Regions from separate parts of the Paenibacillus medicaginis genome, predicted to be linked through region 3. Evidence: riboswitches for the same ligand, from Rfam matches in the RefSeq annotation. Region 3 holds a riboswitch; each other region holds the start of a gene.

Region 1 (10,118 bases), on a different contig from region 3:
ATTCAGCAGTATCCCGAGGGCGTGGCCGTCATGCTGTTCTATCAGGTAGGTGAGCTGTTCCAGAGCATAGCTGTGAACCGGTCGCGCAAATCCATCAGCAGCCTGATGGATATCCGGCCTGATTATGCCAATCTGCAGATGGGGAATGAGACGAAGCGGGTAGCCCCGGAAGAGGTTCGTGTCGGTGATCTCATCATAGTGAAGCCTGGCGAACGGGTGCCGCTTGACGGCAAAGTGCTGGAGGGCAGAACCGCCATGGACACCTCGGCTTTAACAGGCGAATCCGTGCCGCGCGAGGTCGAGCCCGGGGATGAGGTATTAAGCGGCTTTGTTAACAAAAACGGAGTATTGACCGTTGAGGTTACTAAAAGCTACGGTGAATCCACCGTTTCCAAAATTTTGGAGCTGGTACAAAATGCAAGCAGCAAGAAGGCGCCAACGGAACAGTTTATTACAAAATTCGCACGTTATTATACGCCGGTCGTCGTCATTGTCGCCACCCTGCTGGCTATCGTGCCGCCATTGCTGATCAGTGGTGCCACGTTTTCCGAATGGGTCTACCGTGCTTTGGTATTTCTGGTCATTTCCTGCCCGTGCGCGTTGGTGGTGTCCATTCCGCTCGGATTTTTCGGCGGGATCGGGGCGGCTTCCAGGCAGGGTGTGCTCGTGAAGGGCAGCAACTATCTTGAAGCCCTGAATGATGTAAAATATGTCGTATTCGATAAAACAGGCACCCTTACGAAAGGGGCCTTTACCGTGACCGGGATTTATCCGGCTAACGGGGCAACCCGGGAGGAGCTGCTCCGCAGCGCTGCTTATGCCGAGCTCCATTCCAATCACCCGATTGCCGAATCCATTCGCGCAGCTTATGGGCAAGAGCTGCAGGCGGCGGATGTTCAGGAATATAACGAAATCGCGGGCCACGGCATTCAGGTGCAGTTTGAAGGCAAACAGATTCTGGCCGGCAATGCCAAGCTCATGAACCGGGAGCAGATTCCTTTCAAGACACCTGAAGAACCGGGAACAGTCGTGCACGTAGCTATCGATGGGAGCTATGCGGGGTATATCGTCATTGCGGACGAGATTAAAGAGGATGCGGAACAGACCATCCGCTCCTTGAAAGAGCTGGGCATGAAGAAGACGATCATGCTTACCGGTGATGCGAAAGCTGTTGGTGAGGCCGTAGGCCGGAAGCTTGGTCTGGACGAAGTGCACGCCGAGCTCCTGCCGCAGCATAAGGTAGAGGAGATTGAGAGGCTGGACCGGCAAAAAGCACGCAGGGACAAAATTGCTTTTATCGGTGACGGCATGAATGATACTCCCGTACTGGCGCGGGCCGATGTCGGGATTGCCATGGGCGGATTGGGCTCGGATGCGGCGATTGAGGCTGCGGATATCGTCATTATGACCGACGAGCCTTCCAAGCTGTCATCCGCGATCCATATCGCCAGACGCACACGCCGCATTGTATGGCAGAACATTTTGTTTGCCCTGGGGGTCAAGGCCGTATTTCTCCTGCTGGGAGCCTTCGGCATTGCTTCGATGTGGGAGGCGGTGTTCTCCGATGTCGGGGTTACACTGCTGGCCGTGCTGAATGCCATGAGGGTGCTGCGTACGAAGGAATTAGCGTAAAATTCGCCAGAAAAAACGAAACACAGCATCAATCCGGAGCCAATATGCACCGGTTGATGCTGTGTTTTTTGAAATCGCAAGAAAAACTGCTGCTCAACGCGGTCTGTTTTCTGTGAATGTGCGTCGACATGCGTTTTTCTTACTGGTGGGTAATATGCTGATGGGTTTGCAGGAAAATTTGCTCCACATGAGTATCATCAAGCGAGTAGAATACCGTTTTCCCAACTTTCCGGCGTTTGACGATGCGTAAATTGCGCAAATAGCGAAGCTGGTGCGAGACGGCGGACTGCCCCATATCCAGCAGCACACACAGATCATGCACACACAGCTCCCGCTCAATCAGGGCGTAGATCAGCCTGATCCGGGTCGGATCGCCCAGCGCTTTGAAGATTTCGGCCATTTCAGCAGCCGTTTGTAAATCAACCAGTTTATTTTTTATGCCATCAAGAACTTCCCTGGGTTGATGGCAGTCGTTATTCCAATCTTCCTCGTTTCTCAGTACGGGTTCCACAATCAATCACCTTCCTCAAGTTCAGCCGCTATTATTCATTATACCGAAAAGGCGTAGGATTTACGAATAATTAAGAAACTGAACAGGAAGAAGGCTGGTCGGATTTTTTATGGTTATAGAATTTTAAGATTTCAGCGGAGCTGAACAATTCTATCATCGCAAGAAAAACTATCTCCCAGGTTTTTGTGCGAAAAAACGTACAAACGAGAGTCCGAGCGAGCCCAGTCGCGGGTTTTTGTGCGAAAAAACGTACAAACGAGAGTCCGAGCGAGCCCAGTCGCGGGTTTTTGTGTGAAAAAACGTACAAACGAGAGCCCGAGCGAGCCCAGTCGCGGGTTTTTGTATGAAAAAACGTACAAACGAGATCCCAAGCGAACCCAGTCTAAACGCGGCCTGTCTTCTGTAAATTACGACGATAGACGTTTTTCTTATTTATGTTTTTTTGCCCATACCGAGAAAGCAATGCGGGCCCCTACAATAACCAGAATCAGGATAATGCCAATAATCAGGCCAGTGTAAGTGCGTTCAGGCTCATGATATACATAGTCCGTTGTCTGCTCCGTTGTGGTGCCGGACTCGGTTGTCCCCGTTTCCTGTTGTGCTGCTGTAAGAATGACAGGCGTTTCTTCATTAACGTACTTCATGGAACTCTCCTTTCTGTGCGTTTGAGCAGTTCTTATTCAGATCCTGCCGGATACTTCCCATTGTAATTGAACTTCGGGCGCCAGGACAGCTTGCTGCAAGAGGTTTCATAAATCGTTCAGGATTGTCCCTTTTTTTGTGAAAATACGGCTTGACCCAGAGTGGAATCTGACCAGTAATGCTTTGGATGTGCAAGAGGGAAAAACAAACCGTACCTAGAATATTTAGAAAGATAAGGAGAGTGATGATGTGAGCAAAAAATCATTGCAAGTGGCAGCCTTGCCGGGATATGAGCCTGAAATCGGGCGTTGGCTATGGTGCTTGGAGGATGTCCGCAGAACCATCTTGGAAAAGCTGAACGGCCTGGCCCCTGACTTGCTGGATCGGCAATTGGAGGGGCGGCACAGCATCGGCTCGCTGCTGTATCATATTGCACTTATTGAGGCGGATTGGCTATATGTCGAGGTGCTTGAAGCCACCGAATATGAACCGGAAATTCGTTCTCTATTTCTGCAGGAGGACAGGTCGGAGGACGGCTCCCTGGTTCATGTGGAAGGCCAAACCCTGGAGCAGCATCTCCATCGTCTGCAAGCGGTCCGCGACAGGCTGCTCTTTCATTTTAAAGGCATGGACATTACGGACTGGAGAACCCCAAGGCAGCTTGAATCCTATGATGTGGCTCCTGAATGGGTGATTTATCATTTGGTGGAGCATGAAGCCCATCATAGAGGGCAAATCTTCGAGCTTTTGCGGAATTTGCAGCCGGATCGGGTAAATGGTTAATAACATAAGGAGAGAAGGGGTGTTATGCTGAAACTGGTTGAAGCGGTGATTGAGGATATGGACAAGCAACTTGAGCGGATCGTGAAAAGCATGGAACCGCTGGATGATTCACAGATATGGAGCAAGGCCAGGGATACAATGAACAGCATTGGAAATCTATGTCTCCATCTGGCAGGCAATGAGCGCATGAATTTGATCAGCGCCATTGGTGGTGGGCCGTTTACCCGGGAAAGATCGAAGGAGTTCACTACAGAAGGCGGCATATCCAAGGAGGAACTGATCCGCCATCTGACGGATACAAGAGCGGAAGCGAAGGAAATACTGTCCCGGCTTACCGAAGCGGACCTGGACAGAGAGGTGGCTATCCATTACGGGCTGGAGGATTGGAACCGGATGCTGCGAGTGCAGGCCGAGGAGGACGAAACCCACGAGATCAAGGTGATTGGCAAGCTGCTCGTTGCCGTCGCTGCACACTATGGGTATCATGCGGGGCAAATCGTGCTGCTTTCCAAGCTGCTGAAGGATACGGGAGAGCATATAACAGGACAGTATCATTGAAAATGCAAAACCGCCTGCAGTGGGCGGTTTTCACATTTTTTTGTATATGTTCAATGCCTCGGAGAGGAACTTTGTGTCATAACCCGTTTTCTGGTGAATTCTAGTACACCATTGTTCTATAGATTCTGCTTCAGGCTCGTTGAATAATCCTTCGGTTGTGCTCAGAAAGCTTTCCCAGTCATAAAACTCCCAATGGGCGGTTTCATTTTTATAGGGAACCCTGCATTCCAACAAAGGCTGCTTCTGAATCGTATTTTGCGAGATTTCGGCTTCTTGCCAAAACTCATGGATCGGGATGGGGGCAAGATGAAAGCTTTGCTCGCTGCTCTTTCCGTTTGGCCTATGGTATAGAACGGTGAACAAATCACCAGCCGATTGCACTTGTATCTCTGCCGCAGGAAAGTGGCCCTTTAATCTCTCTTCAGTATAATCTTCACTATCGGCATCTAATAGCACCGGATTGAGCCACTGATCTCCCAAATCGCAATAATAGCGGTGTCCGTCCTCATTTTTCGCAATAACGGCCACATTCGCATCCTCTGTTCCCATATCATGGCCGACCGGATAGGCTTCAATTCCCTCTTTTTCAAACTCATGCAGCAGCCACAATGCGAGGTCAAAGCAATTGCCCGTAATGCCATACTGCTCGCGATGCTCCTTCATTAGAGCTACTTCCCTTTGTTTAGCCCCGGCGGTCTGTTGAAAATACCATGCTTTGGTTAAGGTTTCCATCGGGAAATGATCGAATTTTCTCCATACGCTTAAAATATCCTTGGTAGCAAAAATACGCCATTCTCCTCTCACAGGGGCCCGTATTCAAAGGGACTGCTTCTCCCAACGGGAAAGAAACAGTCCTTGTTTAAATACCATTATACAACTTCCCCGGTAGGGACGTCTTTGTCTTTTCTGGCGAGCAGCAGACTCCAGCCTGTCAAAATTACAGCTCCGACCACCATTAGACCGCCGATCCATGAGGTGTGAATAAGTCCTGGGCCGTCCACAATCAGGCCGCCTAAGTAAGCGCCAAGGGCGATCCCGCCGTTAAAGGCTGCGATATTGATTGCGGAAGCGACATCCACAGCTTGTGGCACAAAACGCTGGGCAAGGTTCACGACGTACACCTGAAGACCAGGCACATTCATGAAGGCAAACAGGCCCATCAGAATAATCGTAGCCAGGCCGGCCACTTTAAATGGGGCTGTGAAGAACAGAATAAACAGGACCACCGCCTGAATAATAAACATATACAGCAGCGCCGAAAGCGGCTTGCGGTTGGCGGCCTTGCCGCCGATGATGTTGCCGATGGCAATCGCAAGGCCATATAGAAGCAGAATGAAAGCTACGGTTGTCTCTCCAAAGCCGGTAATATCATGCAGCAGGGGAGACAGATAGGTAAAGACGACAAAGGTGCCTCCGTATCCGAGAGCCGTAATCAGAAAAGCAAGCAGCAGCCGTCCGTTGGTAATTAGCTTGATCTGATCCCGTACCGGAGTTTTGCCTCCCTTCCGCAGATTGCTTGGAACGAGAATCAAGTTGGCGATCAGGGCCATAATACCGATCACTGCTATGGTTATAAAGGCTGCACGCCAGCCCAGTTGCTGTCCGAGAAACGTGCCAAAGGGCACACCGGTAATCGTGGCCACGGTCAAGCCGGAGAACATGATGGATATGGCACTTGCCCGCCGATTTTCCGGCACAAGGTCAGCCGCAATGGTTGAACCGATGGACATAAATACGCCGTGCGAGAAAGCGGAAATGACCCGTGCCGCAAGCAGTATGCCGATTCCACTAGAGAAGGCTGCAAGTGAATTGCCGGCAATGAACACGATCATAATCCAGATCAGTAGCGTTTTTCTTGGTATTCCTGAAGTTAGAGAGGTTAATACCGGAGCGCCGAAAGTAACGCCTAATGCATATAAGGTGACCGTTAATCCGGTCATGGTTACAGATATATTCAAGTCTTCAGCGATAAGGGGAAGCAATCCCACGCTGATGAACTCCGTTGTCCCGATCGCAAAGGCACTGATGGCCAAAGCCAGCAGCGACAGAGTACTGCGTTTATTGTCCGACGACATGTTCAGTTCCACTCCTATTTTTATATTTTAGCCGGCCGGCAAATGCTATTATGGATGCTTCGCGTGAAAAAGAATAGTACGTACTTTGAAGTACTATAGGTACTTCCAGGTACCTATAGGAAGGGAGCGGGAGGAAAGAAGACGCAGATCACGGAAAAAGCCGGAGTCCTGAGTTACAGGAATCCGGCTCTTCCGTGTGCAGATGATTTAAGTGCATGTTCCGAAGCAGCGGCATTAAACCTCGACTGCTTGACTGTCTTGTTCAATATGCTTTTCGCCCCATGCGCACATGGCATCCAGGACAGGCTTCAGGGACCAGCCGTAATCGGTCAGGGAATACACCACCTTGGGCGGAACCTGCTCGAAGATTTGCCTTTTCACAAGTCCATCCTCTTCCAGCTCCCGCAGCTGCTGTGTGAGCATCTTCTGCGTAATACTAGGCATCAGCCTTTTCAGCTCGCTGGTCCGTTTGTCGCCTTTATCCAGATGACACAAAATGACTGCCTTCCATTTGCCGCCCATCACCTCAAGCGTTGCTTCGACTGGGATATTGTAAGCCATATGTTTACCTCCTGAAAAATGAATGATAAGTGGGATACTTTGGTTTTTATAGAATCTGAACGTGTATAGGTTCTTTCAGAAATGTACATATCCATTAAGGAACTACAATCTATGATAACACTACAATAGAAAAAGTAAACAAGAGTGATGAATAGCGTTTTTTGCGGTAAGATGTCGAAAAAACAGAAAAAATATATTATATTATTTTAAGTGGAGGATCCACCATTTATGTCAAGGGCAAACTTGCCGAAAGGCAAGGACGCAAAGCTGCAGGCCTAAGGATGCAATTAGGGATCTATGGCGGCTGAGCTACCTTAAATTCGGAGGGAGAAATAACAGGGTGAGCAGTATTTATCAATCGGATGTGGAATTTGTATACAAAAGTAGAGAAATCAAGCTTGAGGAGTGCCGAATTACTTGCGAAACGGGGACAAGGCCTACGATTGGCGATTTTGCTGATAAGTTCAAAGAATACGGCGTGGAGACGAGACTGTATGATTTATACAGCATGACATTTAAACCCGTTGACCCGTTGAATACAGATATCATATCGATCCGGGTGCTCCGGACATTCCAAATACGTTAATGCTTAAAGCACTGGAGGGATTTCTTCCGGTGCTTTTTCATTTGCCAGCGGTCTTCAAAAGATCTTCACAAGTTTAGGTTAAACAGGAATGGTGAAAGTAATAAGCAAGGGGATTCTTACATATTCGGAGTGGTATAATTCCGGTATAACTTGGGCGACGGAGGGACATGCCTTGAAAACCGTTCTGGTGGTAGATGATGAACAGAAAATTCGCGAGGTCATCGCTTCTTATTTGCAGAAGGAGCATTATCACGTACTGGAATGTGCAAGCGGTGAGGAAGCGTTGGCTGTACTGCGCAGCCAGCGGGTTGATCTGCTCATCTTGGATCTGATGCTGCCCGGCATGGAAGGGGAGACCGTCTGCCGGGAGGTGCGCAAATTCAGCTCCATACCGATTCTCATGCTGACCGCAAAAGTAGCCCAGGTGGATCGCATCAGCGGATTGTCCATCGGAGCAGATGACTACATGATCAAGCCCTTCGATCCGAATGAGGTGGTTGCCAGGGTAAAAGCAATTCTGCGCAGGACAGATGACTCGCAGCTTTTGGTGGATGTTATTTCATTTAATGGAGGGCACCTCCGCATTGATTCGCTGAAAAATCAGGTATACCACTACTCGGAGCCGATCAGCCTTACACCAAGTGAGTATAAGCTGTTGCTTCTGCTCGCCAAATATCCGCAGCGCCGCTTTCCGCGCGAGGAACTGGTCGACAGGGTGATGGGTCTCGGGTTTGATGGGGATATCCGCATTATCGATCAGCATGTCAAAAATGTACGGCAAAAGATCGAGCAGGATCCCCGCAATCCGCGCTACATTCTTACGGTGTACGGCTTTGGCTACCGGTTTGGCGGTGAGGACTGATGTTCAACCGGCTGTATATCCGGCTGGCCGTCACTATCGTCGGCATGGCTGCAGGCATTCTTGTCATGTTTGCTCTGGTTATTATGGCTGCCGCTCATTATCACATTTCCATGTATATGGAGCAGATGTCACTGGCAAGTAAAAGACTGTCTTCACTGATGGATCATCTGGAGAGCGCCCTCATTCAGTCGATTTGGCTGACAGGTTTGTTTTCGCTGCTGCTGGCGCTTATTATCGGGGTTTATTTTGCGAAACGCATCTCCCGCCCGCTGGTCCATATGAAACAGGCCGCCGAACGGATCAGCAGGGGCAGCCTGGACGTTCGTGTCAGCACGCAAGGCAGGGATGAAATTGCGGAGCTGGGGGCCTCCCTGAATCGGCTGTCCGAGCAGCTACAGAAACAGCAGTCGCTGCGCATATCCATGTCCCAGGACATCGCTCATGAGCTGCGCACGCCGCTGACGACGCTGAAGAGCCACATGAGGGCTTTGGAAGACAGGGTCTGGGAGCCAACACCTGCGCGGATTCACTCCTGTCTGGAGGAAGTGGAGCGTCTGATCCAACTCGTCAGCGAGCTGGAGGAACTGAATGTAATGGATTCGCCAGAATTCCAGCTTGCACGGAAAGAAGAGAGTCTGCGAATCGTTGTCGGAAAGGCTGCTGCACTGATGGAAGCCGCTTTTCTTGAGAAAGGGGTGCAGCTCTGGTACGAGGACATTTCAGATATCAGGCTGCTTATAGATGCGGACCGGATGAAGCAAATTCTTGTGAATCTGCTGACCAACGCCCTTCACCATACGCCTGCCGGGGGGACTGTCAGTGTCCGGGAACGTAGGGAAAAAGGGGCGGTGTGCCTCGTCATTAGCGATACGGGATCAGGGATTTCGACGGAGGATCTGCCGTATATTTTTGAAAGGTTTTACCGGGGGGACAAGTCGAGGAATCGGCAGACAGGCGGAAGCGGGATGGGACTGGCGATTGTGAAAAAGCTGGTGGAGGCCCATGGCGGTGAGGTGTGGGCGCAGAGTGATAACAGCGGGGCCCGCTTTTATATTCGGTTGCCCATGTGATATTTTCATAAAGTCTTCAGAGGTGATTCAAAAAGTCCATGTTTTGTTGCTTCATCGCAACGGAACATGGACTTTTCTGCTAAAGCGGGAAATCAATCGGGCACAACCCATGTCTCGTTTATTACTCCTTCGAGCCCGTGTTGGCAATGCCCTGCACATAATAGCGCTGCAGCGGAAGCAGCAGCACGACGGGGATCAGAATGGACAAGATGACGGCGGCGAACATTTCGTTCCAGTAGGTCGCGTATTCGGTGACGAAGTCGCTCAGCGCGACCTGAATCACTTTATACTCCTTGGAGCGTGTCACGATGAGCGGCCACAGGAACGATTCCCACTGCTGAATGAAAATAAGCAGGCTGGCGCTGACGGTGACAGGCTTGCACAAGGGCATGACGATATTTGCATACACCCGCAGCCAGGAGGCCCCGTCCATACGGGCCGATTCCACCAGGGACGTCGGCAGCTCCAGAAAAAACTGGCGGAACAGAAAGATGACGAGTCCGTTGGCGATGCCGGGAATGATGATGCCTGCGTAGGTGTCCACCCAGCCCAGACTGTTGACCAGGCTGTACAGCGGGATGGAAATGACCTCAAACGGAATCATGAAGGTGATCAGCACCAGCAGAAACAGCAGCGTTTTTCCGCGAAATTCGAAATACACGAAAGCAAACGCCGCCATGGAGCCAAGCAAAAGCCCGCCAAGAACGTTGACCGCCCCGACAAAAAAGGTGTTCAGAAAAATTCGTCCGAACCCTCGCTCCGCAAACAGCATTTGATAAGCGTCCAATGTAAAATTGGACGGCCAAAACGTTTTCCACGTAATCGGCGACATATATTT
Region 2 (10,118 bases), on a different contig from region 3:
CTGAAGGTGGCATATATCGATCATACCGCCAGATGGAGCGGCGGTGAGGTAGCGTTATACAACATATTGACCCATATCGGGGCACATATTGATCCGCTGGTCATTCTGGCGGAGGAGGGGGATTTGGCCGACCGGCTGCGCCAGAAGAGCATCGATGTCCGCATTGTCCCGATGGATGAAACGGTCCGCAACCGGAACCGGAATGCCGTTAACCTGGGGGCTCCTGCGGCAGCATTCAAGATGCTGTCTTATGGTAAAAGGCTGGCACCTTTGCTAAAGCAGGAAAATGTGCAGTGCGTGCATACCAACTCGCTGAAGTCAGCCATCTACGGGGCCGTGGCTGCCAAATCGGCAAAAATCCCGCTGATCTGGCATATCCGCGATCATATCGGCCCGCCGTACCTCAAGCCGATTGTCGCGAAGATCATCCGGCTGATGTCCCGCTTTTTGCCGAACGGTGTGATCGCCAACTCCAAGTCAACGCTGCGGGCACTGGAGCTGCCTGCGCATAAAAAAACGCTCGTTGTATACTCCGCGTTCGCGAAGACGATAGGGTCCGTTGACGAAGCGGAGCCGACAGGCAGAGACAGCAGCGAGTTCAACGTGGTCCTCGTGGGCCGGCTCGCCCACTGGAAGGGGCAGCATATTCTGTTGGAGGCGGCGCGTTCTTTTAAGGAGGACACGCAGGTCAAGTTCTGGCTGGCCGGGGATGCGCTGTTCGGCGAACAGGATTACAAACGGCAGCTTGAAGATACGATTGCCCGTTATGGGCTGAAAAACGTCAATTTGCTCGGACATGTCGATGATATTCAAGGCCTGATGAGACGCTGTGACCTGCTGATTCATACCTCCGTTACACCGGAGCCGTTCGGCCAGGTCATTGTGGAAGGCATGGCCGCCGGCCTGCCGGTGATTGCCTCCAATGAAGGAGGGCCGACAGAGACGGTAGTGCATGACGAGACAGGGCTGCTGATTCAGCCGGGTGATCCTGTGGAGCTGGCCGGCGCGGTCCGGTGGATGCTGGAGCATCCGGTAGAGCGGAAGCTGATGGGGCAGAAAGGAATGGCCCGGGTAAAGGAGCATTTCGTTATCGAAAATACCGTCAAAGATATCGTTCGTTACTACAACGGTTTGCTTGCAGGGGTGTAAATGATCTTGCGTTTAAAAGGATGGTACTGATGAAAATAGCGATAGCACATGATTATTTGATCCAGATGGGCGGAGCCGAAAGAGTGGTCGAGGTATTTCACAGCATGTATCCCAACGCTCCCATCTTCACAACGGTGTTCAGTGACAGCCGCTTATCACATAATTTGAAGGATGCGGATATAAGGGCCTCCTGGCTGCAGAACATTCCGGGAGTGAAGGCCAATTTCAAGGGCGTGCTTCCGCTGTATCCCATTGCCATCCGCGATTTTGACTTCAGGGAATTCGACATCGTCTTGAGTTCAAGCAGTGCTTTTATGAAAAGCATACAGGTACCCAAGCATACTTTTCATATTTGTTATTGTCATACACCGATGCGGTTTGCGTGGGACTACGACACATACATGGCCGGACAGTCCAGATCAAGTCTGTTCAAAAGTATGCTGAGAATTTATATGAACCGCCTGAAATCATGGGATCAGAAAACGTCGCGCAATGTAAATCAGTTCGTCGCGAACTCTTCGGTTGTCAAGCGGCGTATTCAGTCCTACTACCAGCGGGATGCGGATGTTATTTTTCCGCCGATTAATACATCCCGCTTTGAGAGATCCTCTTGCATCGGAGACTATTATCTGGTCGTATCCCGTCTCATTTCGTACAAGAGGATTGATCTGGCCGTACAGGCTTTTAACCGCAACGGCCTGAAGCTGCTCATTGTCGGCGAGGGACCTGACCGGAAGCGACTGGAAGAGATGGCGAAATCCAATGTTCAATTTCTCGGCAGACTGGAGGACAGCGAGGTCAACAAGCTGATGGCAGAGTGCCGGGCGCTGGTCTTTCCGGGCATTGAGGACTTCGGCATCACCCCGCTGGAGGCCAATGCGGCCGGCCGGCCTGTCATAGCCTTTCAGGGGGGCGGGGCACTCGACACGATCATACCGTATTTGAACGGTGTTTTCTTCCGCAGGCATGAAGTAGAGGATGTGCTGGAAGCGGTGGAAGCCGTGGAAAAGCATGGGTGGAACGTGGACGACATTACACGGCATGCCCGTAAATTTGACGAAAACACGTTTAAGGAACAGTTCAAAAAGTATGTGGAGCAAGCCTATGTGAACTTTCTTAAAGGGGGATTGAAGCCATGATGAAGCTGGCTGTGATCGGAACGGGATATGTAGGTCTGGTATCGGGAGTATGCTTTGCCTTGAAGGATAACAAGGTGATTTGCGTTGATCTGGCCGAGGAAAAAATTAAAAAGCTGAAGCGGGCCGAGTCACCGATTTACGAGCCTGGCATCGAGGAACTGATTGAGCAGAATTTGCAGGAGCAGCGGCTTGAGTTCACTTCGAACCTGGAAGATGCGGTGCGTCGTTCGGATATCGTGATTTTGGCGGTCGGGACACCATCCCTGCCGAACGGGGAAGCCAATCTGCAGTACATTGAGCAGGCGGCGGCTGAGGTGGGCGCGGCGATGAACGGCTATAAGATCATAATGACCAAGAGCACCGTACCTGTTGGAACGAATGAAAAAATCCGTGAGGTGGTTGCACGGCATACCCGTCATGCATTTGATATTGTATCGGCACCCGAGTTTCTGCGCGAAGGCTCCGCGATCAGCGATACGCTTCATCCTGACCGCATCATTATCGGTATTGACAATCCTGCGCTGCGCGAGACGATGGTCGAGCTTCATCAGGATTTTACGGACAATATCTATGTAACGGATATCCGGAGTGCCGAGATGATCAAGTATGCCTCCAACGCCTTTCTGGCCACAAAAATTTCGTTTATTAACGAGATTGCTAATATTTGTGAAAAAGTGGGTGCTGACGTTACCAATGTAGCGGTTGGCATGGGCATGGATAAGCGCATCGGCTCCTCTTTTCTGCAGGCGGGAATCGGATACGGGGGTTCGTGCTTTCCCAAGGACACGAATGCCCTCATTCAAATCGCAGGCAATGTAGATTACGAGTTCAAGCTGCTTAAATCCGTAGTGGAGGTCAACGCTGATCAGCGCTATATGATGATTTCCAAACTGCGCGAATCTCTCGGGCAGTTAAACGGCATACATGTAGGGGTATGGGGCTTGTCCTTCAAGCCGAATACGGATGATATCCGGGAGGCGCCATCCCTCGAAATTGTGGAAACCCTGGTGAAGGAAGGCGCGTTCGTCAAAGTCCATGATCCGATCGCAATGGACAAATTCAGGGAGCAGTTTAATCATGAGTTGATTCAATGGTGCTCCACGCCTGAAGAAGCGGCGCTTGGCTCTGACGCCGTCTGCCTGCTGACCGACTGGGATCACTACAAACAGGTTGACCTGCGTATGCTGGGCTCCGTGCTGCGCAAGCCGATTCTCATAGACGGACGCAATGTATTCACTGAACAGCAGATCGCCGAATCCGGATTGGAGTATTATTCGGTCGGCAGACCACGCATGAGTGGGCTTAACGGCCTTTCGCCAAGCGTTGCAGGTGCAGTATAATATTAGTGACTAGGAAAAATTGTCCTTTTTAGGAAATTTACTTCATGGAGGGAGAGTGGAGTTATGAAATTGGTGCTTTTGTCTGGCGGTTCCGGTAAAAGATTATGGCCTCTGTCCAATGATTCCCGTTCCAAACAGTTTCTGAAAGTGTTGGAAAGCCCGGAAGGACATCCTGAGTCTATGGTGCAGCGTGTGTGGAGACAGCTGGGAGATACCGGAATGGCGGATTCCTCTTATATCGCTACTGGCAGAGCTCAGTTCGAAATGATTCAGAGTCAAATCGGGAGTGATGCCAGCATTATCGTGGAGCCTGAACGCAGGGATACCTTTCCGGCCATTGCGCTTACAGCCAGTTATCTGTACAGTGTCGCTGGCGCATCCCCGGATACGGTCATTGCGATCCTGCCGGTGGATCCGTATGTGGAGCAAACCTTCTTCCATACGGTGGCACGTATGGAATACACGCTGCAGGAAACGGGCGCCAATCTTGCTCTTATGGGTGTTGTCCCATCCTATCCGTCCGAAAAATACGGTTATATCATTCCGAAAGAAGGCTCGGCCGGAGCGGCAGGCTGCCTGCAGGTCAGTCATTTTCAGGAAAAACCGAACCGGGAGCAGGCTGAGCTTCTGATCGAGCGCAGCGCGCTCTGGAATTGCGGAGTTTTTGCCTTCCGTCTGGGGTATCTGCTGAAGATACTGGAAGGAAAGGGACTTCCGCTGAATTACGAAGAACTGCAGAAGCAATATCATATATTGCCTAAAATAAGCTTTGATTATGAAGTGGTGGAGAAGGAAGAGAACATTGTAGTGCTTCCTTATGACGGCTTCTGGAAGGATCTCGGCACCTGGAACACGCTGACAGAGGAAATGTCGCAGCGTCAGGTGGGCAAGGGAGTGATGACCGAGGATTGTGTGAATACAAACCTGATTAACGAACTGGACATTCCAGTTACTATTATCGGGGCCAGTGATCTGATCGTTGCGGCCAGCCCGGACGGCATTCTTGTAACCAACAAAGCGGAAAGCCCGCGGATCAAGGAAGTGCTGAAGGCTCACAATCAGCGGCCGATGTACGAGGAACGCCGTTGGGGGCATTACCGGGTGGTGGATTATGTGAAATATCCGGAGGGCAATGAAGTGCTCACCAAGCGGATTTGCATCGAGCAGGACAAAAATATCAGCTACCAGCTTCATCGGAAGCGGAGCGAAATATGGACGATCATCAGCGGCGAAGCGGAAGTGATTCTGAACGAGAAGCTGCATAAAGTAAAAGCTGGCGACGTGGTCCGTATTCCGGAAGGCACGAAGCACAGCATTTTGGCTGTAACCGATGTGGAACTGATTGAGGTGCAGACTGGTTCCGAACTGGTGGAAGAAGATATCGTTCGCTTTTGCATAGATTGGAACGACATCGCTTTGCATCAGTTCATTTCATAAGAAAATTCTATAATCTGATACAAAAACGCACAGGTTGCGTTTTTGTGCATATAAATGAAAAAAATGATGTAGTTTTACAGGTTATTTTGTAAAATATCCCGGAAAATTGGTTCTAGTATGAATCATATATTAATTTTTGGAAATTCCGAGTCGATATTCTAGGATAAGAGGGAGTTTCATAGCCTTCATAGAAAAATGGCAACCCTGCCGAAAGGCAGGTGTACGCAAAGCTAAAGGGCCTTACCCCTTAGAGGGCTGGCAGCCTGGCTACCGAGAGGGAGAGAATTGATGAAAACTTATTCTATGTATCGATTTTTTCAAAAATTGTTGCCTGTCATGCTTTTTTGTTCCCTGCTTCCATCGGGACTGTCCCGTGAACACTCTGCTGCCCAGGCTGCAGCAGCGCCGATTAATCCTGCTGCTTCAGCCGAGGCGCGCGAATTATATATGTATTTGTTCAATTTGGACGGAAGAGGAATGATTACCGGTCAGCATGATTATCTGGAAAGCCCTGATGAACTGAACATTGAGCTGAAGAACATCAGTGGGCAGTACGCCGGTCTGCACGGCTATGAGCTGGGTGCTGTTTCCAACCAGTCGACTGCGATGACCGAAGCCCAGCGCAGCAATGTTGTATATAGCGCCATGAATTGGCACAATACCGGCGGCATCGTTACGATGACCTTTCATCAGGCGCTTCCTGGTAAACCGTTGACCTGGTCCAATGTGCAGGCGAAGATCACCCAGGCGCAATTTAACAAGTATGTAACGCCAGGGACCAAGGAATATGCAAGGCTGATCGCAGATCTGGATCAGGTCGCGGTGTCCCTCGGCAAGCTGCGGGATGCGGGTGTGCCTGTTCTGTGGAGACCTTACCACGAAATGAACGGGGACTGGTTCTGGTGGGGAAACAAGAGGAACTTTGTTAAATTATGGGATATCATGTATGACCGATTTGTGAATGTCCACCAATTGAACAATCTGCTGTGGGTCTGGAATCCCAACGCTCCGAACGCTTGGGCTGCTCCTTATGCCAGTTCGTTCCCCGGTTTGTCCAAGGTCGATATTCTGGCTGCGGACATCTATGACAATGATTTCAGGCAGAGCTATTATGACGGCCTGCTGAATCTGGCTGGAAATAAACCGATTGCCATTGGCGAGCACGGTGAGATGCCTTCTGAGAGAGTGCTGTCGGCCCAGCCGAAATGGGTATACTCCATGACCTGGGGCAATATGCTTACACAAAACAATTCGAACCGTCAAATTTTTGCATACATGAATGAGGACAGAACGTTGACTAGGGATGAATTGATTGCCGACATGGCCGCTCCTCCTGAGGCCCCTCCTGTGGAGCCACCTGACTCTGCTCCTCCGGGAGCGCCGCCGGTCGGGGAAGAACCCGATCCGGAGCCTGAACCGGAACCTGTACCTGCCCCTGAGCCTGTTCCAGATACGGTAAACGAGGGACTGCACGCCGAATTCTTCAACAATATCAATCTAAGCGGGACACCTGTGCTTACACGCACGGATGCCAGGCTGGATTTCAACTGGCGCAGCTCCGCGCCGGATCCGGCAGTGCCTGCCGATCAATTCTCCGCACGCTGGACAGGCAAGGTAAAACCGGGGTACAGCGGTACCTATACTTTTACGACCATTTCCGACGACGGAATCCGAGTCTGGGTGGATGGGCAGTTGATTATTGACAGTTGGTTCAAGCAAAGCTGGACGGAACGCAAAGGGAGCATCAGCCTTACGGCAGATCAGCTCTACGACATCAAAGTGGAGTATTATGAAGGAACAGGTGATGCTATGGCACGCCTGATGTGGGAGAGCGGACAGGAGGCCAAAGCGGTCATTCCTTCAAGCGCTTTGTTCCATACTGCGGAATAGCTCTCTTGTTCCGGAGATGACTCTGTACAGAAAGTGTGGACAAGAACATGAAAAATGGGTTGGCGAACAAGTATGCATATTTGCTTTTGGGCTTGCTTGGCTTAGCTGTCTTGTTTTTGCTTCTGGGTTATGCGAACAAAAGCAATCAGGAAAATGACAAGACTGCGGCTACAACGTTATGGATGCTTGGCGTTAGTAATGATTCTTCCACCGAGTTCCAAGGAGGAACAGGTAAGGAATCCCTTACAGTAGACGTTAAAGCAGTGAGCGGAACGGCATTAAAGGCAGCGGGAGGTGCGGCGCAGGCCGTCAGGACCTCTTCCCCTGTTATTCAGCTTAACGGATCCATTCCTCCAGGGCTGAATGCCGAGACCCGTCCGGAGCTCGTGCTGGAGTATGAACTGGATACCGTTCCGGCCAACGGTGTGCGCTTTAATGTCCGCATTCTGGATGCCAGCAAAGCGGTGCCGCAGATGGCCGTATTTTCCAATCATCAGTTTTCCGGCATGATCCAGATTGCGGGCGTGGCAGGAACGGAAAGTCCGTATACCTTCAAGAGCAATTATCAATTGTATATCCCGAAAGAACAGCTGCAGACAGGGGTAAACCAGCTCAAGCTCCGGGTGGCCCGGTGCCTGTACTGCTCCGAGGCGGAGAATTCGAGTCTCTGGTGGACATGGGACAGCCTGAGTCTTGAGAAGCTTGCTTCCCCGGTTACTGAACCGATTCATGGCAGCTACATCCGCACGGGAACCAATGTAAACAATAACGAGTTTTATTATGATAAAGGGGCTACCCGTCATCTTCCGGCCGTGATGAAGTGGTTGGGGATCGCCTACAGCGGAAATATAATGCGGGTTACCTGTGCGAGCAACGTCGGCAACGCATGCTCCGATCTGGACAATTATTACAAGACCCTCAAGCAGTACAACATGCAAGCTGTTGCCCTGTACCTGTATACAGGCGACATCAAGCTGAATGCGGACGGTACACTGCCGGATTCAGCCAAACAGAAGTTAACTTCATATCTTCAAAATTACGGCCCGTATGTGCAGTTTTTTGAAGTCGACAATGAACCGGGGCTGTTCAACCGTTCCAAAGCGGTCAATCTGGCAGTAGCCAACTGGCTGAACAATGAAGGGAAGAAAATTGCCCCTCATATGAAAACAGTAGCTCCCGGATGGGCTTATTGGCCGGCATATTCCGTCAAATCATGCAAAAACCAGACAGGAGGCAAGCAACAGTGCGGCGATCCGGACGGATGGGAAAGGGATCCCAAGCAGCGCCTTGAACTGGAGAATGTGACGGATCTGACCAACGGCCACGCCTATGGTGAATCGTATGTGCAGGGACGGGGAGGCAGCTTTGTTGAAAACCTGCAGACCTTCAGCGGGTCCAGGGACGGGCTCAGCAAGACGATGCTGAACACGGAGTTTGGTACCTCCGACTCCCATACGGATAAACCGATTTATGGGGCGAACCAGCCACAGGCAGCGGTGTTCGACCGGATTATGCGGTCACAGATCGGATATGCCGATATGCTCGTCCAGCATGCCGCTTTCTACAAGGATTTCACTTTATTTGAGACAGGCTTTGATCTGAACAATCACAATCCTGCGAATACGAAAATTCATGAATTTGCAAGCGGCCTGGATTCACGCGTCGATATTATGAGACGTCTCAGCCTGGCATATGCCACTCATGGCAAGCCGTTGACCTATGAGGTGCTGAACAAGAGCGAGACCGCCGATAAAATGGTGTATGTGCGTGCGGTGGATACGTCCACACTTGATCCGCTGCCGGGGAGCGGTGCGAAGTCCAGCAAGCTGCTGGTCAATTTGGTGAACTTTGAACCGACAACCCAGCGCATTAAGGTCCGTGTAACGATGCCGAACCAGGGAATCTATCAGGGGGAACGTTTTGGGCCGGGGGCCACATATGCCGAGGCACAAAGCACATTATCCGGGCTGTCGGCTTCTCCAACCCTGGATTTTGAAGAGACGCTGGGGCCGGGTGAATCCGTCCAGTACATTCTGGCTCCGGTACAGGCGGTGGTCGACTGAAAAGGGCAATACAGGGAGAACGAAGAGGCTGTCCCAAACTGAATTTCTTCGAAAAAAAAGACCTCAATATCCACTAATACGGTGGATATGAGGTCTTTTTGTGTTGTAATTGGGATGTTCCCATGTCATTCCATCATTCGTTCCATACGGATAAACGCAATGAAGCGTTTGGCTTCCTCTTCGCTTAAGCTGCGCCCGTCAATCATAAGATTAAAGCGGTTTAAAATATCCTTGTCAGACAGCTCAAGCTGATCAATAAATTGCTTTACATTCGGTTCCGTGTCATTTTGTGTCTGCGGGATGCGGCCGATCAAATAATCGATCGATACCCCGAAGAGATTGGCCAGCTTCGTCAGGGTGTCAAAATCAGGCTTGCGCCGGTTTTTCTCGTAATGCGAGAGAGCGGCCCGGGTAATCCCAAGAATTTGTGCCAGCTCTTCCTGCTTCCAACCCCTTTTCTCCCGTAGTTCTGCAATGCGGGTGCCATAATCCATCGTATCTCCTCCTGGTTGCAAGTTGTTTTGAGAGGGTAAGGAGTATTATGAATAAGTGATGTTGCATTTTTTATTTTTACAAAAATATAAAGATACTATAGTATCTTTACTTGGTTAATGTATTAGCATATATGCATTTTACTATAAATAGATGAGGAATGAACAGTTTTTTCGTGATATGACGGGCTTTGTGGGCGTATATAGTTATAAGGTAACAGAAACGGCGAATTTAATTTATGACTAAAGAAGTGAATTTTATGTAAATGAAAGTAAATTAAACTTCGGATCTATTGCTATATGTAAACTTTCATTCAGAACAGGAGAAGATATACAATATTATGGTACAATAGTTTAAAACCGGATTTGTTCCCTTAGGGAATCGTATTTCCGGACGGAAGGAGTCAGAACGATGCAGATGGAGCCCGTTGTACGCATGCAGAGGGTCACCAAGATCAAATCCTCCAGGACGCTTGTTGATAATCTCACACTGGATGTTCCGGCCGGGCAGATATTCGGCTTTCTTGGCCCGAATGGAGCGGGGAAAACGACAACCATCCGGATGATGGTTGGCCTCATTTCGTTAACTGAGGGAGATATACATATTTG
Region 3 (10,118 bases):
AGCTGATCTTCGGCCTTCGTCGAATTCCCTTTATACACCTTCAACGAATCGGTAACCAATGTATGAATCGCACTGAATTCATCCGTGATGACGGCTTGATTACTCGGAATCTTCTTCTCGTTGAAATTGTATTTCACGGTCCAGGTGATAATTCCGGTGTCCTTATCCTGGCGATATGACTTATCCAAAAACTTACCGCGGTCTACCGTTACCGTAGCGGTCGATTTGGCATCTTCCATCCCATCGCCAGAGAGTACAGCAGTGTTCTCAAAACGCGTTTGCTCGCCGGTAAGCTTCGTCGAATAACGAATCTCATAGGCTTTGCTGATCGTCTCATCCTGGAAAGCAAGCTCCAGTTTGGCACCGCCGTTCGTTTCGACTGTATACTTGTCGGCCCCTACCTTTTCGCCAAGGACCGTCGAGCCATCGCCGTTAACTTGCAGGCGGTACACCTCCACAGAGTCGGCGATAAGCTCCGAGCCTTCAGGCATCGTATCGGTGATGACCGCATGCTTGATTTTATCCAGCGACTTGTTGACCTGAACCGTCCAATCAATCCGGTCTTTGCCAATCGCTTTTCCCTGCTTATCGATCAGCTTTCCACCCTGCGGCTTCAGATTCACGATAACGGTCTGCACTCCGCTTTTTACCGGAATGGCGATGATGACTTCCGTGCTCCCCTTAATGGTTTCCTTCGTAAACTCGGTACGTATTTCCAGCTTGCCACTTACGTTAGAATGGCTCTCCACATAATCGTTGAAGGTCATGACAACCTTGCCGTTGCGATCAACTGTAAATCTGCCAACTTCGCCTTGACCGGCAACGAGCGGTGCTTCAATCTCCGTGAATACTTCAAACTGTGACGGCAGCTCGAAAGTAAATGTATCCCCATTCTTGTAGCCGTGTTCGTTCGAAAGCTCCCATTCGTAGCCGAGATTAACAGCTGCACCAATGTCCAGGGTGCTATCCGGATTGTATACCGCATCAATCACGGTACCATTCACGTCGGTTAACACGACTTTTGTTAAAATGCTGTCCGTATTGTTGACCGGCGCTGGTGGGATATAGACGTCATCCGTGACTCCAACGTCTCCCGTCTCTCCATACACGGATTCCTGCACGTTTGACGGTGCATCGGCCGCATTAGCATTGACCACACTGCCCGTCCAGGCGGATACACCAAACAGCGATTGAAGCAGAAGCAGCAGCGCCACAACGATTCCACTAACTTTTTTCTTCATAATCTCTCCCTCAGTCTCTACATCACCCTCGTAATGTTCGGTTCCGATCCTGCTGCCGTGCGCAAATCAGAGTATCTATACTCCATTGAATTGTATGCCGTTAAGAGACCTCCCAGTCCATCACCTCCGCATATTTCTAATGGCGCACAATTCATCGTTCCTGTTTTTCCCACCAGAACCAAATGGGCTTCTTGCATTATAACTGCCCGATCTCTACAATTTCTCTACAAACTCAAATAAGCCTTGGACATTTGTCCAAAGCTTAGATTAATTGTATTATATTTAGTAATATTTGGATACCGAGTAGCGAGCGGCATCCTTTATCATTTTGAAGTCGGCTCCTTTGGCTTTCCAGCTCGCATCGACCGTTGTATCAATGGTTACCCACTTCCCGTTCAAATAAACTTCATTCCAGGCGTGGTAAACATCGACGTATTCCGATGTTCCCATATCAAGCTTGGCCGGAATGCCGATGCTCCGCAGCATGGAAGCGAATAAGGAGGCATAATCGTAGCACATCCCTTTCTGTCCTGCAATCGTACGGTTGATATTGGGAAGGTAGTCCGTCAGATCACTGGTTGCAAGTGCCTTGTCGTATCTGATCGTACCAACAATATATTCATAAATAGCCTGCACTTTTTCCTCGTCAGATTGAGCAGACCGGGTCAGCTTCTTTGCAAGCTGAGCAGCCTTGTCCTGTTCGCTCCAATTGATATTTTGTACAGAGCCCAGAAACACTTTGCTATTGTTCGTCAGTTGAAGCGTAACGGGCGCTTCCTGAACGATTTTATATTTGGTACCGCTGATCTGTTCCAGTACGGTAACCATATAATCACCGTTGCCCATCTGCAGCGGAAATGCTTCCTGCCGTTTGTTCGGCGAAAGCATATATGTATATTTGTCCTGACCTTTTGCAATCATGAGCTTCGTCTTCATGCCGGCTTTCACGTCATATCGAATAACGATCACACCACGGTCCAGCTGTTCCAAGCCCAGCCAATTTTGAGATTGGGTAGCTTGTACTAATGGAGCCCACAATAATAACGCAAAAAGTCCTACAATCGCGAATATTGCGTTGCGCATACTGTAAACTCCCTTCGGTAGCCAGGCTGCCATTGACATAACGTCAAGAAGGCCCTGTAGCTTTGCGTCCCAGTCTTTCGACAAGTTTGCCGTTATCGTGCTAGAGTTTCCAGATTTCAATATTTTTTTATCCAAATTAGAAAACAAAAAAAGCGTCTTCTTTTCGGTAGCTGGCTGCCATCTGACATTATCGTCAATTAGGCCCTATAGCTTTGCGTCCTCGCCTTTCGACAAGTTTGCCGTTATCGTGAGTAGCTTTTGTGAGACTATCTTACCAGACATCTCTATTTCTATCAAGAGAAAATTTACAAGATTCATTGATTTCTGCGCCCATTCGATGATCTTTTTCGATTCTCTCTCAGACCATAAGAGCAAGAATGAGGACGAAATAATAAAGCCTCCTTGATAAAATGAGTTCACCAAAGCCAAGGAGGCAGAAAAATGTCGGTCATTCAGGAATTCAATAATCTCCACAATTCAGAGGATCTATTATTTTTGGGTAATGCCTGGGATCTTTTATCAGCTTTAACTTTAGAGAAGGCCGGGTTTAAAGCCATTGGCACAACCAGTTGGGGAATTGCCAACTCGTTAGGATATGCGGACGGAGAGTTAATAAATTTTAGTCAAAATCTAGCAATCGTCAAAACCATTGCAGAGAATGTAAAAATACCGGTATCCGCTGATATTGAAGCAGGGTACAGCGAAAAATTGGATACGATTATTAATCATGTATTAAAAACGGCAGATGCCGGGGTTGCTGGCATTAATATTGAAGATTCCTTGAAAAAAGAGAAGGGGTTAAGGGATATAAAGGATCATTGCAGCCTCCTGACACGAATGAGGAACGAACTGGACAATCACGGATATAAGGATTTTTATATCAATGCCAGAACGGATACTTACTTTCAATTGGAAAACCCGTTTAATGAAACGATCAATCGGGCCAAGGCATATGTTGAAAGCGGGGCCAGCGGTATTTTTGTGCCGGGAATAACGGAGGATGGTGAGATTCAACAAGCTGCTGCTCAAATCAAAGCACCGCTCAATATATTGTCTTTGCCTAACCTGACAAGTTGTAATAAGCTGAAAGAGTTAGGCGTGAAGCGCTTCAGCTTTGGAAATGCCCTGTCAGACAAAATTATTGCTTGTTTAGAAGACAATGCGGCTAAATTATTGGAATTACAGGATACAGCTCATTTATATGAGAACTAGATCAGGAAGGCAGGCGATGAAAGAATGACCAATATAAATCTTTCATTTGATGAGATGTGGGAGAAAATCATTGCCTGTGACCGGAAATATGATGGATTATTTTATACAGCTGTGAAAACAACGAAAATCTACTGCCGTCCTTCCTGCAGATCCCGAAAACCCAAAAAAACAAACGTTGAGTTTTACCATAATATCAGTGAGGTTGAACAGGCTGGCTATCGTGCATGCAAAAGATGCCAGCCTGAAGTTGAACATTCTCCTCACAGTGAATTCGTTAAAAGTATTACGACGATTTTAGTGAATCAATATAAACAAAATTTGAAGCTGAATGATGTTGCGGAACAGGTCGGTTTAAGCCCCTTTTATCTTGAAAGGCTATTTAAAAAAGAAACATCAGAGACTCCGCGTACTTTTTTGGAAAAAGTGCGCATTGATAAAGCCGTACAGCTTCTTCAAACGACCAATATGACAAATCTTGAAATTGGTTATGAGGTTGGCTTTCAAAGTCTCTCTAATTTTTACAAAGTGTTTCGAAGCTTAAAAGGCTGCTCGCCAAGCGAGTTTCGTAAGATGAGTAAAGAACTCTAACCGGCGGGCTGGAGAGCCTGTCCACCTTATATCTTGGAGGTCCCTATATGAGCAGACTGCATATATTAGATTACCAATCACCCATTGGAATGGTTGAAATACAAGGAACAGAGCAAGCGGTTTATTCTATCCTGTTCACAGAACGGGATCACATCGTAAATGCTGTCCATGACGCAACTCCCCGGGCTTTGAAGCTTTGCCATGATCAGCTTGATGAATATTTTAAAGGCACGCGCACGGAATTTACATTTCCTTATATATATGAAGGTACCGAATTTCAAAAAACAGTCTGGAATTCTTTGAAAACAGTACCCTACGCACAAACATGGTCCTACAAAGATATTGCTGTTTCTATTGGCAATGAAAAGGCCATACGGGCAGTCGGCAGCGCAAACGGTAAAAACAAATTAAGTATTGTCATCCCTTGTCACCGAATTATTGGTACAAACGGGAAGTTAACCGGCTATGCGGGCGGTTTATGGCGAAAGGAATGGCTTCTTAAGCATGAAAGCCGTTTGGAAAAAAGAAGTATCACTAAACCATTGTCCTAAAATTGGTATCAAGTGCAAGGATGAATACTTTTCTGGCCATAAGTGCATTTTAACCTTGACCCAATAGACGACGAACCATTGATATTAATCATGGTCTCATGTATAATTGGGTTAGATTCAAGGGGTCATTGGCAATCACTTCGGTGGTTAGGCGATGGCCTCTTTTAGTTTGAGCATATATAATCGAATGCCAGTAGCAACCTCCGCATTGAGGTACTTAAACTTCCTGCTCCAATCTCTTTCGCGACTTCAATTTTCCCCTTAATATATGCTTCGATCTGATCCCGAGCTAGCCTATGTATGTTGTAAGCGATGATGTCCTGTTCTTTTGGCTCTTTGAAGAATGGTATCTTAGCATTGTTACCCTGACTCGCAACATATCTAAGTGCAATTTCAGTAGGTATCTCGTTTTTATTAAAAATATAATCTTCCACATATGAAATTAAATCTGGTGTCCGGAATATATAAGTTGCATCACCTAAAGCTACTACAAGTTTCTCGTCACCTATTCTTTTTTCGAGCTCCTCTAATTGCTCTGGCGCAATCAACAAAGTATTTAAACTTCCTTTTTTTCCACTATCAACAATTAATTTTTTTATAACTTGCTGGAAACGCCTAACTTCTGAAGGAGATACCCCTTGGTTAATCTGAACAGTTTTCTCGTACAATTCAGTGAAATTGTCGGTTTGAATTACCGTGTACTCACACCCTAATTCTTTATCATATACCGTCCTCTCCAACAATTCCTGCATCCCTTCCACTCGATCAACAATAATTATCCGAGAACTCATTCTCTTTATTTCTGACGAAGTGAGCGATGTCGAAAAATCCTGAATGATTTTTCTAACATTATGTATTTGAAATTGCTTTTTTAAAAGGTGAGATTTGTGTTCGATATGCTTGTTGTTGCGTAAAGTTTTCAACTTCGATTTCCTGTGCATAAAATTTTTCATTAAACGAGGCCTCTATTATTGTTCCAGCCTCTATATTGGTATAATAAGCCACTTCACTATCGGTTGCAGATACATAACTTTCCCTGACTTTATTTCTAAGTTGATTTAAAAAAGCATAGAAGTCTGTTTCTATATTCAATTGTCGCCAAAATCGTTGAAGCAACTCCTCCCAGCTCGGAAAGCCAGCCAAGTACTTCTTGGATATACCTGAACCAATAAACACTACAGGATATTCGTTACTCTGTTTTAAAATGTCCAAAGAACTGCTCATAAACCAGCCTCCTTTAGGTGCAACAATTTTGTAGAATTATAATAATAAAATGTACTATACGACGCTCAACAAAACAAATAAAATTCCAGTTATTCAAATATACAAAGTCGTTACCGACATTTATGACACGGCTCGGCATCAGTTCTATATAATTATAGGGTATATAGCCAAGCAATTAAGCTATGAATTCCCCAACATCCCGGCAAGTTCATATAAGGAGTCATACTGCTGAATGCGGTAGTGACGGCCTTCTTTTTGCAGATATCCTTTATCGCAAAATTGGGCAAACACGTACAATAAGTGCCGGTAAGAGACACCCAAAAAATCACAAACGATTACATGCTTTTCCTTATAGATCCCTTCATCCGCAGTTTGCAATATAAAATCCGCTAACCGGTTTTCAAGCGGGAAGGCGAGGCTTTGCGAAGATTTGGCAGCCATTTTGGTTGCTTTTTCACTCAGAAACTTCGTTAGCCCGCGCAGAAATACCGGATCTTCCAGCATCTGTGCGCGGCAATGATGAAAAGGAAACGCAAAACAAACGGTTCTGGCAGAGGTTTGGATCCCTTTTGTATAATACACCTCATTCAACAATTCCATTTCCCCAAAATAGTCTTTAGCATGGATAAAATTAATCAGGGACACCTTCCCGTTGTGATGAGTGACATAAATTTTGGCCTTTCCTTCAACGACATAAAATAAATAATCCGGCCTCATGCCTTCCTTAATAATCCATTCGCCGCGCTTATATTCATGCACTTCTATACACTCTTCAATCGGAAAAGAAAATAAATGTGCTATGGAATGCTCCTCCAGATAATGTTCTCTTTTCTCATTTTTATAAATTTCCATCGTCCACCCCAAAAGATGAGATATCTCATGTTACTGTATTTCTCCCCATGATATCATGCAACCTGAGGGGGAACAAAATGAACACACAACGCTGGATGAGCAGACAATTTTTTAGCTTTTTTGTTACATGGGGAGTTTTCCTGCCTTATTGGACCGGATGGTTGATTCATACAAAAGGGGTAACGGTGTCACAGGCAAGTCTGATGATGAGCGTGGGTTTGGTAGCAAGAGGCCTGTCCACATTAATTGTGTTTCCTGTATTGTCGGGGAAATTCAGCAGTAAAGCCTTATTAAATGGAGCTGCTATCGGCACACTGATTGCACTTCTCTGTTATATTCCATCCCATTCCTTCGGCAGCTTGCTTGCTGTAACCGTACTTTTACATTTGGTTTACCCTGCGTTAATGCCTGCTTTGGACAGCGCGGCTGGAGTCCTTGTGCAGCGTCGGCAATTACAACATTACGGGAAAAGCCGCTTATGGGGATCCATTGGATTTGTGGTGACAGGTTTGGTCTTGGCCGTCTTTACAGGGGCAATGGGGGAAAAAGTTATATTATGGGCGATGCTGCTTGGCATCGTGGTGTTTGTATGCCTTGGATTCATGCGCGCACCCACGGTTTTATCTGAAAAGCCGCCAGCGGTTAAAAGCAAAAGAAACGGAATGCTAAAACTATTTCAAATCAAACACTTTCCTTTGGTGCTTGTCATTGTCATTTTATTGCAGGCGGCACACGCTTCTTATTACAATTACGGCTATATTTATCTGCAAGAAATCCATGCACCGAAATATTTGATCGGCGTCATTATTAACATCGCCGTAATTGCAGAAATTATTTTTTTCGCGGTCGCTGACCGCAAATTTCACAATTTTTCAGCAGGCTCCTTACTGGCGCTGGCCGCACTGGGTTCATCCTTGCGATGGATACTGGTATTTGCCTTTCCGAATGTGATTGTGTTCAGTATCGCGCAAGCCTTGCATGCATGCTCATTTGCGATGGGGCATTATGCCTTTATGAAATATTTGATCAAACATATCCCGCATGAACAGGTTCCTAAAGCACAGGGAATGTACTCGGCCCTGGCACTTAGCTGGAGCACAGCAGTGTTCACCATTTTTGGCGGCTATTTATACGAAATCGAGCCAAGATACGCCTTCTTGGGAATGATGGTTTGTACCGTACCCGCGATGCTGCTTGCACTTGTGTATCGGAGATTGGAAACCCGAATGGTTCATTGACCTGGGACCCTCCTTTCTCATGTTCTGGAGACGCTCCGTGCATATCCCACCTAAAGAGCTGGGAAACAGGGAAAGTTTCTCCTTGCTCCCGGCTCTTTGTTTATTGAACAGCCCCTTGGCATATCCTCAAAAGCTATTCAAAATGCCATAAATCTGCCAGCAGAGCGTTCGGATGGTCCAGGTTTCGTTCATTGCCACCAAGGTTACCCTTCCTGTTCGAGTGTTTTGCCAAGTGCATTCAGCATCTCATTTGTGCCATGCTCGCGCACTTCCGGCGTATCGTGCCCGTCGAAGAATGCCCCCTGCTCCGTGAAGATCAGCTTCGTGCCGCCTTCAATCGGAATGAGCTCGACCGTCGTGATCGAGACCGAGATACGCACATCATCCGAATCCAGGGTGTAGCTATAGACGATGCGCTGCTCCGGCACAATTTCCTGATAGCATGCGTCAAAGGTAAAGACAGGCCCCTCTGGCGGACCTCCGCTGCTGTATTCGCGTCCTCCGACATGAAATTCGAAAATATCGGCTTTCGAGAACCATTTTGCTTTGACAGCTGGATCGGACCAGGCTTGGTATACCCTCGCAGGCGATGCGGCATAAGTCCGCTCTACGGCGAAGGTGGCGTGTTTGACAAATCGTTCAGTCATAGTTAATCCTCCTTAGATTTCGAATCTTCCTCTTCTTCGGCAAGAAAATTACCCAATAAATTCAGGCGCTGCTCCCAGCTTGTCCGCCGCTCAATGACCAGCTTCTCATGGCTCTTTTTCATCGCTTGCAAAAGTTCGGTGAAGTCTTCAACCGCTAACGGTTCCTTCCCTTGCATCGACTTGGACACATGTTGAAGCAGATCAAGAAGCGTTTGTTGCAGCTTGATTTGTTCCTTGATGCGGGACATTTGCAGGTTGACGATCTCCAGCGGGCTGAACTGCTTGTCGTTCAGAACCGACTTGACCTCCTCCAGAGACAAGCCCAACTCCTTCAGCGATACAATCTGCTGCAGGCGGGACATGTCAGATTCACTGTACAGCCTGTGCCCGGACTCCGTTTGGCCGGATGGCGAGAACAAGCCGATTTGATCGTAAAATCGCAAAGTCCGCACGGTGAGCCCCGTTAGTTTTGCCAGGTCCCCCACCTTCCAATAACGTTCCATAAGAAACTCCTTCGTTAGCGCTAACTATTTACCGGTAGTTTAAGTATAAAAGATGACGTTACGTAAGGTGCAATCGAAATTTTAATTATTTCTTGTTGACTTAAACCATGGTTTAAGTCGTATCCTAATCCTGTCGACAATGAAAGATATGATTTGGAGGCCTCCAGATGAAGTATTACTCAATTAGCGAAGCTTCAGCCATGTTCAATGTTCCGGAATCCACGTTACGTTATTATGAAAAAAAAGGACTGCTGCCGCTCATCGAGCGTGATGAAGCTGGCAGGCGGTTATTTTCAGAAATTCAAATTACGCTCCTTAAAGTTGTTACGAACTTAAAAAACACCCACATGCCCATACGGGGTATCAAGCAGTATGTTGATTGGGTCGTAGAAGGAGACCGCACCACCGAACTCCGGCTCGAAATGTTGAAGAATCACAAGCAAGTTGTGCTGGACGAAATCTCGCAGATGAATGAAGCCTTGGAAGGAATCGACGTAAAAATTGCAACTTATACAAAACGGGTTCAGGAAAGAAAGAAAAATGAAGTGAAAAATAATGGAGAAGAGGCGCTATTATGAAACTTTCAGGAAATACAATACTTATTACAGGCGGAAGTGCAGGAATCGGATTGGCTTTTGCGGAACGCTTTCTGAAAGCCGGAAATAAAGTCATCATTTGTGGACGTCGTGAGAATGTGCTGCAAAATGCGAAAGAAATACTCCCTGACCTCATTACACGTGTCTGTAATTTGGATATTGAATCCGAGCGTGCAGCTTTGTTTGATTGGGTAACGGAAAACTATCCGGAAGTGAATGTGTTGGTTAACAATGCAGGAATCCAGCAACGATTTAATGTGTTAAAAGCCGATGCGAAGAACGATTGGAACTATTTCAATAAAGAAATCACAACCAACATTGAGGCACCTTTCCACCTCTCTATGCTGTTTGCTCCTTATTTTACAGAAAAAGAAGAGTCGACC

Evidence for each region. A riboswitch is a leader RNA that binds a small molecule or an ion and turns the genes downstream of it on or off. The one in region 3 is predicted to bind cyclic di-GMP.
Region 1: another riboswitch for cyclic di-GMP. It lies ahead of ACE5LO_RS15915 (hypothetical protein); the one in region 3 lies ahead of ACE5LO_RS12975 (transglutaminase-like domain-containing protein).
Region 2: another riboswitch for cyclic di-GMP. It lies ahead of ACE5LO_RS24330 (glycosyl hydrolase); the one in region 3 lies ahead of ACE5LO_RS12975 (transglutaminase-like domain-containing protein).

The regions. Positions count from the first base shown of each region.
Region 1 covers NZ_JBHIRY010000015.1:81,447-91,564, reverse strand. Annotated here, with positions in the region: gene ACE5LO_RS15955 (heavy metal translocating P-type ATPase) at 1-1,632, shown strand, start outside; gene ACE5LO_RS15950 (ArsR/SmtB family transcription factor) at 1,772-2,143, opposite strand; gene ACE5LO_RS15945 (hypothetical protein) at 2,572-2,787, opposite strand; gene ACE5LO_RS15940 (DinB family protein) at 3,035-3,568, shown strand; gene ACE5LO_RS15935 (DinB family protein) at 3,593-4,126, shown strand; gene ACE5LO_RS15930 (hypothetical protein) at 4,157-4,789, opposite strand; gene ACE5LO_RS15925 (MFS transporter) at 4,996-6,201, opposite strand; gene ACE5LO_RS15920 (winged helix-turn-helix transcriptional regulator) at 6,436-6,762, opposite strand; cyclic di-GMP riboswitch class I at 6,989-7,079, shown strand; gene ACE5LO_RS15915 (hypothetical protein) at 7,103-7,348, shown strand; gene ACE5LO_RS15910 (response regulator) at 7,521-8,210, shown strand; gene ACE5LO_RS15905 (sensor histidine kinase) at 8,210-9,280, shown strand; gene ACE5LO_RS15900 (carbohydrate ABC transporter permease) at 9,402-10,118, opposite strand, start outside.
Region 2 covers NZ_JBHIRY010000037.1:17,101-27,218, reverse strand. Annotated here, with positions in the region: gene ACE5LO_RS24350 (glycosyltransferase family 4 protein) at 1-1,149, shown strand, start outside; gene ACE5LO_RS24355 (glycosyltransferase family 4 protein) at 1-4, shown strand, start outside; gene ACE5LO_RS24345 (glycosyltransferase) at 1,179-2,288, shown strand; gene ACE5LO_RS24340 (UDP-glucose dehydrogenase family protein) at 2,288-3,628, shown strand; gene ACE5LO_RS24335 (sugar phosphate nucleotidyltransferase) at 3,692-5,065, shown strand; cyclic di-GMP riboswitch class I at 5,253-5,340, shown strand; gene ACE5LO_RS24330 (glycosyl hydrolase) at 5,354-6,955, shown strand; gene ACE5LO_RS24325 (hypothetical protein) at 7,003-9,018, shown strand; gene ACE5LO_RS24320 (helix-turn-helix domain-containing protein) at 9,144-9,512, opposite strand; gene ACE5LO_RS24315 (ABC transporter ATP-binding protein) at 9,922-10,118, shown strand, end outside.
Region 3 covers NZ_JBHIRY010000011.1:6,187-16,304, reverse strand. Annotated here, with positions in the region: gene ACE5LO_RS12980 (collagen binding domain-containing protein) at 1-1,241, opposite strand, end outside; gene ACE5LO_RS12975 (transglutaminase-like domain-containing protein) at 1,524-2,324, opposite strand; cyclic di-GMP riboswitch class I at 2,338-2,425, opposite strand; cyclic di-GMP riboswitch class I at 2,487-2,575, opposite strand; gene ACE5LO_RS12970 (isocitrate lyase/PEP mutase family protein) at 2,766-3,536, shown strand; gene ACE5LO_RS12965 (bifunctional transcriptional activator/DNA repair enzyme AdaA) at 3,561-4,124, shown strand; gene ACE5LO_RS12960 (methylated-DNA--[protein]-cysteine S-methyltransferase) at 4,172-4,675, shown strand; gene ACE5LO_RS12955 (hypothetical protein) at 4,840-5,415, opposite strand; gene ACE5LO_RS12950 (hypothetical protein) at 5,525-5,899, opposite strand; gene yeiL (transcriptional regulator YeiL) at 6,080-6,751, opposite strand; gene ACE5LO_RS12940 (MFS transporter) at 6,829-7,989, shown strand; gene ACE5LO_RS12935 (SRPBCC family protein) at 8,193-8,636, opposite strand; gene ACE5LO_RS12930 (MerR family transcriptional regulator) at 8,639-9,139, opposite strand; gene ACE5LO_RS12925 (MerR family transcriptional regulator) at 9,307-9,717, shown strand; gene ACE5LO_RS12920 (SDR family oxidoreductase) at 9,714-10,118, shown strand, end outside.